DNA from 2 places in the Variovorax sp. genome. Region 2 is predicted to be linked to the other one. Evidence: riboswitches for the same ligand, from Rfam matches in the RefSeq annotation. Region 2 holds a riboswitch; the other holds the start of a gene.
What was found. A riboswitch is a leader RNA that binds a small molecule or an ion and turns the genes downstream of it on or off. The one in region 2 is predicted to bind thiamine pyrophosphate.
Positions count from the first base shown of each region.

Region 1 (4,385 bases), 2.0 Mb from region 2:
AGGCCCTGCGCGAACCGCTGGCCGAGCGAGGGCTCAAGTGCGGTGATCGCCTTGCCGTCGAGTGTTTGCATCGGCGCAAGCTCAGGCACCTGCGTGCCGGTGCTGGCGAGCACGCGCGCCAGGCGTGCGGCTTCTGCGGCGTCCTGCCGGTGCCAGAGAACCAGCGTGCCTTCGCGCTGGAAGAACACGGGCTGCGCCAGCGTCGCCAGCAGCGCGGGCCAGCGCGACAGCGCGTGCTGCCCCATGCGCACGACCGACACCGGCGCTACCGCCGATTCGGCCAACGGCGCGAGCATGGCGGCGGCCACGCGTGCGGCAGCGCCTTCTGCATCGGGGCCGCCCGCTTCGAACAGGCCGACCTTGCAGCCCGCCTGCGCGAGCGTGACGGCCATCAGCCGGCCCATCAGGCCCGCGCCAAGGATGGCGGCGGATTGAAAAGGAAGGCTCATGGTCTCGCTCCTTCCGACCTTCGATACCGCCGATAATTTTCGGCATGACCCAAGCACCCACCCAGCGCTACGCACGCGTGCTCTCCATTGCCGGTTCCGACAGCGGCGGCGGCGCCGGCATCCAGGCCGACCTCAAGACCTTCGCGGCGCTCGGCTGCTATGGCATGACCGCCATCACCGCGCTCACCGCGCAGAACACGCTCGGCGTCTCGGGCATTCACGGTGTTCCGCCCGACTTTCTCAAGGCGCAGATACAGGCCGTGGTGGAAGACATCGGCGTCGATGCCGTCAAGCTCGGCATGCTGCACGCGCCCGAGGTGGTGGAGGTGGTGGCCTGGGCCATCGACCGCTACCAGCTCAGGAACGTGGTGCTCGACCCCGTGATGGTCGCGACCAGCGGCGACCGACTGATCGCGGCCGAGACGGTGCAGGTGCTGGTGCGCGAACTGTTCCCGCGCGCGCTGGTGGTCACGCCCAACCTCGACGAAGCCGCGTTGCTCATCGGCCACCCCATCGACGGTATCGATGCGCTCGACAGCGCTGCCGACGAACTGCTGGCGCTCGGCGCGAAGGCCGTGCTGCTCAAGGGCGGCCATCTGCCGGGCGACGACGTGGTCGACGTGCTGCTGCGGTCCGGCGGCGAGCGCACGCGGCTGGCTTCGAAGCGCATCGACAGCCCCAACCTGCACGGCACCGGCTGCACGCTGTCGTCCGCCATCGCCGCGCACCTGGCGTTGGGCGCGGCGCTGCCGGAGGCTGTCGAGCGGGCGCGTGCGTACATCCTTGGCGCGATGGCCGCCGGGGCGGATGTGAAGATCGGCGCGGGTCATGGTCCTCTCAACCACGGCTTTGCGCCAGTGCCGACGCACCGCTTTGCGCTGAAGGCCGGCTGAGCCACGCGAGCGCGAAGGTCGCGGCCAGCGTCGGCAGCGCTGAGCCGAACTGCGGCGCCCACTTGGCCAGCGCGTGATACGCGGCAATGCCCGCGATCCAGATCAGCGCCGCGCCGAAATCGATCTTCCGCGCACCGCCGGCCGACACGGACTGCCCGCTGCCAAGCCGCCCGATGATCACGCCGTAGAGCGGCACGAACACCGAGCTCAACAGCAGCAGGAAGGGCTCCAGCGTGTGCATCGGCAGCACCAGTGCAAAGCCGATGCACAGCGCGGCCAGCAGCAGGCCCCAGCGCTTCACGCTCCAGCGCGGCAGCAGGCTGTGCGTGGACACCGAACCCGAGTAGAGGTCGCCGTAGGCGTTGTCGAGTTCGTCGATCAGGATCAGGCCCAGCGCCAGCAGGCCGCCTTGCGCGAGCAGCAGCGCCGTGACCAGCTCGGTGCCCGGCTCGGCCACGCTCACCACCATCACGCCGAGCGCATAGCACCAGATGTTGGCCAGCGCATAGCCGAGCCAGGTGCCGCTGAAGGCGCTCCCCAGGCCCCGGGTGCCGCGCTTGCCGTGACGTGCGTAGTCGGCCACCAGCGGCAGCCATGACACCGGCATCGCGATCACCAGGTCCAGCGCGCCGAACATGCCCATGCTGCCGTCGCCCGGTCGCGCCCAGAAGGCGTCGAGTCCCTTGGCATGCAGCCGCGTCGCGAACTGCCAGCTGAGCCACAGCAGCGACAACACCACCAGCGGCAGCCCGAAGCGGCTGACGAAGCGCCGCACCAGCTTGACCATCGAGCCCGCGAGCAGGGCCAACAGCACAGCGCCCCAGAGCAGCGTCGTCAGCACGCCGCCCCATGCCGAGCCGATGGACGGCCCGAACGCCGCCTGGCCTATGGCCTGCGTGCCCTCGCGCATGACGACCAGCTCGAAAGTGGTCCAGCCCATCAGTTGCACGATGTTCAGCAGCACCGGCAGTCGCGCGAAGGCGCTGCCGTAGGTGGCGTGCATCAGGCCGGCGCTGGCAAGGCCGCTTTCGCAGCCGAGCCGCGCGGTCCAGGCCAGCAGGCCCGCGCCTATGCAGGAACCCAGCACGATGGCGATGGCCGCGTCCCGCGTGCCCACCGCGGGCACCAGGTAGGCGCCGATCTGCATCACCAGCAGGCCGACTCCCAGGCTGAACCACAGCGCGGCGTGGTCGTGCCAGCCGAAGACGCGCTGCGACATGGGCAGCGGTGTCAGCGCTTCGTTGTTGTTGTCGTGTGCCATCCGTTTGCTCCAGTGCAAAAGGTTTGGCAGGTGGGCGGGGCCCGAGCGACACGGTCGTCACGCGAGACAACGTGAGCGGCCACCGGACCAGCTTCCCTGCGCGAGGATTACCTCAATCAGGTTCAAAGGGACTTTCTCAGCCGAACGGCAAGCCGCCCAGCACCCCTAGCAATTGCGCCGCGGGGAACCCACGGCGCGGGCAGCAGTTTATCCGCTGCCGGGAAGCCGCAACGGCAGGCGTGCCTTTGCTGGCAGGGGGAAACCCTCGGGCCGCCCCCTTGCTGCGCGAGAATCCCCGCGCCCTGAAGAAAAAGCAGAAGAGAACAGAAGAAAACAGAAGAAAAGGGCGCGTGTGCCGATAAGCAGGCAGGAAGAACAAAGAAAGGGAGAGGGATTCGCATGGCCGATGAGGATTTCAAGGGCGCTCGCCTGCGGCGTTTCAGGGTCGACGTAGGCACCATCATCTGTGCCGTCGCGCTGGTGCAGTCGCTGTTGCTGGTGGCCTTCGGCTACTGGGCGGCGGAGAAGCTGGTGTCCAAGGTGGGCACGACCGCGCACAAGACCAACCACGACCGGGTCGAGGACAACGTGCTGGCCTTCCTCGCCAAGACCGAGGGCGTCATCCGCGCCATCGCCGATTCGCCCAGCGTGCATGCGACCGGCGAGGACGGCGAGCAGACAGCCGAGATGCTCTGGACCATGCTGGAGCAGAACCCCGAGCTCGACAGCATCAACGTGGCCACCGACGACGGCCATGTGCTGATGGCCGTTCGCTACCCGGTTCCGGCCATCCGCCAGGTGCTGCGCGGCCCGGACTTCAGCACCGAGACCTGGCAATACAAGAGCTCGCCGGACCTCGAAGGCGGCGACGCCAGGCAGCGTTTCGCGACGACCTCCATCTCCTCTTACCGCAGCGACTTCGACCCCGAGAAGCGCACCTGGTACCGGGAGGCGGTGAAAGCGAAAGGCCCGGTGTGGACCGAGCCCTTCCTGATGAGCGACGCGCAGGAACTCGCCATCGGCCACGCACGCCCCTCCAGCCGCGTCGACGAAGAAGGCCGAAGGCGCGGGCTCGTGGTCGACGCCAATGTGTCGCTGGGGCATCTGTCGAGGCTCGTGCGTATCTTCGGCGCGCTGGGCAACGGCGAGAGCGCCTTGCTGAGTTCCGACCACCACGTGATCGCGCGCAGCGACCATCCCGACCCGGTGCGCCAGCTCGAATCGCCCGACACCGGCGTGCTCGGCGCCATTCATGCGCACATGCTCGCGGCCAGCACGGCGGGCGGTGCCGACGACCTGGCTTTCTCACTCGAGCATGAAGGGCGCAACTACCTCGTGCAGACCTCGCACATGCCGCACACGCGGTGGCAGCTCGTCAGCTGGGAGCCCGAGGAGATGCTGCTCGGCGGCCTGCAGCGCTCGGTGTTGTGGTCATTGCTTTTGACGCTCAGCTTCCTCGGGCTGGCGCTGTTCATTTCGCTGCGGCTGTCGAAGCTGGTGACCGGGCCCATCGAAAACCTCTCGCGCGTCGCGCGCCGCATCGGGCGGCTGGAGCTGGACAACCTGCCGCTGGAGCCGAGCCGGGTGCTGGAGGTCCAGCACCTCAACCAGGCGCTGGACGAGTCGGCGCGCAGCCTGCAGGCCTTCAGGAAGTTCGTGCCGGTGGACATCCTGCAGCAACTCGTGGCCAAGGGGCACGCGCTCACGCCCGGCGGCTCGCCGCGCCGAGTCACCGTGATGTTCACCGACGTGGAGGGCTTCACCAGCATCTCGGAATCGATG
Region 1 covers NZ_OZ257247.1:1,989,900-1,994,284, forward strand. The annotation lists gene ACQY8B_RS09645 (FAD-dependent oxidoreductase) at 1-449, opposite strand, end outside; gene thiD (bifunctional hydroxymethylpyrimidine kinase/phosphomethylpyrimidine kinase) at 494-1,342, shown strand; gene ACQY8B_RS09655 (purine-cytosine permease family protein) at 1,287-2,603, opposite strand; TPP riboswitch at 2,680-2,780, opposite strand; gene ACQY8B_RS09660 (adenylate/guanylate cyclase domain-containing protein) at 3,003-4,385, shown strand, end outside.
Region 1: linked by a shared signal. The riboswitch ahead of ACQY8B_RS09655 (purine-cytosine permease family protein) and the one ahead of thiC (phosphomethylpyrimidine synthase ThiC) in region 2 are both predicted to bind thiamine pyrophosphate.

Region 2 (4,385 bases):
GTGGGCGTGCGCAATGCCTACGACGCGAGCCGCATCGCGGGCGGATCTTCGTCGGGCAATGGCGCGGCACTCGGCGCGCGCATGGTGCCGGCCGCGCTCGGCACCGACACCGGCGGCTCGGTGCGCATTCCGTGCGCGTTCAACGGCTGCGCGTCGCTGCGCCCGAGCATGGGCCGCTATCCGCAGCAGGGCATCGCGCCGATCTCGCACACGCGCGACACGGCCGGGCCGATGGCGCAATCGATGGCCGACGTGGCGCTGCTCGACGGCGTGATCGCCGGTGGCAAGCCGCTGAGGCCCGCCGACCTGAAGCGCGTGCGGCTCGGCGTGGTGCAGGCCTTCTACGCCAACCTCGATGCCGACACGCGCGCCGCCACCGACGCCGCGCTCGCCAGGCTGCGGGCTGCCGGCGTCACGCTGGTGGACGTGGAGATGCCGAAGCTGATGGAGCTCAACGGCGCGATCGGTTTTCCGCTCGCGCTCTACGAGGCGCACGACGACATGGCGGCCTACCTCGCGAAGTACCGCACAGGCATCGACATCGCGCAGCTCGCGGCCGGCATTGCCAGCCCCGACGTCAAGGGCACCTTCGACGCCTTCGTGATCCCGCGCAAGCTGCCCGCGCCCACCGGCACGGTCGATGCGAAGCCGGTCTACGACAACGCAATGCGCGTTGCACGCCCCGCGCTGCAGAAGCTCTACCGCGACACCTTCGCCAAGAACAGGCTCGACGCGCTGGTGTTCCCGACCGTGCCGCGCGTGGCGCTGGCCGCCGCGCCCGAAGCCAGCAGCCCGGAGAACTTCGGCGCGCTGATCCAGAACACCGACCCCGGCAGCAACGCCGGAATTCCGGGCGTGCAGTTGCCATCGGGCCTCGGCGCGACGACGGGCCTGCCCGTGGGGCTGGAACTCGACGGCCCGGCCGGCAGCGACCGCAAGCTGCTGGCCGTGGGGCTCGCCGTGGAACAGGTGCTCGGCCGGCTGCCCGCGCCCAAATAAGCAAGCAAGCCGGCGTGCGCGGTCAGCGCCCGGCCGGCGGCACGCTCCAGCCCGCCAGCGCCGAGCGGCGCTCGATGCCCAGCTTGTCGAAGATGCGCCGCAGGTAGGTGCGCACGGTGGGCACGCCCACCTCCATGCGCCGCGCGATCTCCTTGTCGGTGAGGCCTTCGCGCACGCAGCGCGCCACCTGCTGCTCGCGCGCGCTCAGCAGGGACCATGCAGCGTCGTGCGCTTGCCGTGGCGGGGGCAAGGCGATGGCCGCAGCCGCGCGCTGGGCCCGCTGCAGCGCCCCGGCGAACGCCGGTTCGATCAGGTCGAGCAGCGCCTTCTCGTGGTCGCCGAAATCGCCGCGTTCCCTGCGCCGCCAGATCCGCAGGTCGCCCAGCGCGCGGTCGCCATCGAACGCATGCAGGTTCATGCCCCAGTGCAGGCCGTCGCGCGAGAGAAAGTCGTTGAAGAACGGGGTGCGCATCAGTGCGCGCTGCGGCATCACTTCGGTCACGCGCGTGGCGCGGCGGCGCGACTGCAGCACGAAGGTGATCGGGTCGTGGTGCTGGTGCCACTGCGCATAGCGGTCGAGGTTGCCGGGCTCCATGTTGATCGCCACGCGCGCGCCGAAGCTGCGGCTGCCCGCATCCCACACGAACGAGGCGAATTGGTCCGCGCGCAGCAGGTCGAGCAGCGCCCGGCCCAGACGCTCGCGAATATCGCGCTCGTTGCCGGCGGCGTCTTCCGCCAGCAGCGTGAATACGCCGCGCAACGCCTGCTGTTCAGTGCCTGTGAGGTACATCGCCGTTCTTCCGGTGGGATCGCTGTGACGCTAGCGTTTAGCAAGCGCCGCGCCAAGGGTGGATGCCCTTGGCGCGGTACCCCGGGGCTTGTCCCATCGGCACATGGCCCGCAAGGTGTTCCAATAGCGGTCTTCATGAGTGCCATCGATCCCACCACCGGACCTTGTCCCTGCGGCCGTACCGACCGCCGCGACAAGCCCATCGGCTACGCCCTGTGCTGTGGCCGCTATCTCGACGATTTCGAGAACACGCCGGCGCCAGACGCCGAATCGCTGATGCGTTCGCGCTACTCGGCCTGCGTGCTCGAGCGCGCCGAATACCTGCTCGCCACCTGGGACGCCGCCAAGCGGCCGGCCTCCATCGAGTTCGAGCCCGGCGTCAAGTGGCTGGGGCTGGACATCCGTTCGCGCTCGGTGCTGGACGCCGACCACGCCGAGGTCGAGTTCGTCGCCCGCCAGCGCAGCGCGGCCACCGGCGCCGCCACCCGGCTGCACGAGCGCAGCCGTTTCGTGCGCGAGGGCGCGCGCTGGTTCTACCTCGACGGCGACCTGCAGCAGCCCCTGGCTTGACGCGCCGGTCGGCGGCTCGCACAATCGGCCCCGCTCCGGGGTGCACGCATGTGGCGTGCTGAGATGGCAAAGCTGCCGACCCGCGAACTTGATCCGGGTCATACCGGCGTAAGAAGAGCTGCACTCCCTGACTCCGGTCCGTCACTCCCCCTTCCGTGACGGGCTTCCCGAAGTCCACCGAGCGATTGCGGAGCACCCTTTCCCTCAACAAGGAGTGCCTCCGATGAATGCCCCCGACAAGTTCACCTCGCTGCTTTCGCTCACTCGCGAGCCTTTTCCCGCCTCCCACAAGTGCGTGATTCCGGGCAGCCGGCCCGACCTGCAGGTGCCGGTGCGCGACGTGCTGCTGACCAACGGCGAGACCGTCTCCCTCTACGACACCTCCGGCCCCTACACCGATTCGAAGGTCGAGATCGACGTGCGCCGCGGCCTGCCCGACGTGCGCGGCGCCTGGGTCATCGAGCGCAATGACACCGAAAGCTACGAAGGCCGCTCGCACCACGCGCTGGACGACGGCGCCAAGAACGAAGACCGCGACGCGCAGCGCCTGGCAGAGTTGCGCGCCGGTGCCTCGGCGCTGCAGCGCCAGCCGCGCCGCGCGAAGTCGGGCGCCAACGTCACGCAGATGCACTACGCGCGCCGCGGCATCGTCACCCCCGAGATGGAATACGTGGCCCTGCGCGAGAACGGCAAGCGCGAGTGGATGGCCGAGTACCTCGCCAACGAGGAACGTGCGAAGCGCGTGGCGGGCAACCCGATGGGCGCGAGCATTCCGCGCATCATCACGCCCGAATTCGTGCGCGACGAGGTGGCGCGCGGCCGCGCCATCATTCCGGCCAACATCAACCACCCAGAAGTCGAGCCGATGGCCATCGGCCGCAACTTCAAGGTGAAGATCAACGCCAACATCGGCAACTCCGCCGTTACCTCCAGCATCGAGGAAGAAGTCGAGAAGCTGGTGTGGGCCATCCGCTGGGGCGCCGACAACGTGATGGACCTGTCGACCGGCAAGAACATCCACACCACGCGCGACTGGATCGTGCGCAACTCGCCCGTGCCCATCGGCACCGTGCCCATCTACCAGGCGCTGGAGAAGGTGGGTGGCGTGGCCGAAGACCTCACCTGGGATATCTACCGCGACACGCTCATCGAGCAGGCGGAGCAGGGCGTCGACTACTTCACCATCCACGCCGGGCTGCGCCTGCCGTTCATCCACCTCACGGCCGACCGCATGACGGGCATCGTGTCGCGCGGCGGCTCGATCATGGCCAAGTGGTGCATCGCGCACCACAAGGAGAGCTTCCTCTACACGCACTTCGAGGACATCTGCGACATCATGAAGGCCTACGACGTGAGCTTCTCGCTCGGCGACGGCCTGCGCCCCGGCTCGGGCGCCGACGCCAACGACGAAGCGCAGTTCGCCGAGCTGCGCACGCTGGGCGAGCTCACGCAGATCGCCTGGAAGCACGACGTGCAGACCATGATCGAAGGCCCGGGCCACGTGCCGATGCACATGATCCAGTCGAACATGGACGAGCAGCTCAAGCACTGCCACGAGGCGCCGTTCTACACGCTGGGGCCGCTGACCATCGACATCGCGCCGGGCTACGACCACATTGCCAGCGCCATCGGCGCGGCCATGATCGGCTGGGCCGGCACCGCGATGCTCTGCTACGTGACGCCCAAGGAACACCTGGGCCTGCCCGACCGCGACGACGTGAAGCAGGGGATCATTGCCTACAAGATCGCCGCGCATGCGGCCGACGTGGCCAAGGGGCACCCGGGCGCGCGCTCGCGCGACGACGCGCTGAGCAAGGCGCGCTTCGAGTTCCGCTGGCAGGACCAGTTCAACCTGGGTCTCGACCCCGACACCGCGCGCGAATTCCACGACGAGACGCTGCCGAAAGACTCGAGCAAGGTGGCGCACTTCTGCTCCATGTGCGGCCCGAAGTTCTGCTCGATGAAGATCACGCAGGAAGTGCGCGAGTACGCCGCGAAGAAGGGCGTGGCCGAAGCCGAGGCCATG
Region 2 covers NZ_OZ257247.1:27,895-32,279, forward strand. The annotation lists gene iaaH (indoleacetamide hydrolase) at 1-999, shown strand, start outside; gene ACQY8B_RS00145 (response regulator transcription factor) at 1,022-1,789, opposite strand; gene ACQY8B_RS00150 (YchJ family protein) at 1,925-2,359, shown strand; TPP riboswitch at 2,386-2,491, shown strand; gene thiC (phosphomethylpyrimidine synthase ThiC) at 2,583-4,385, shown strand, end outside.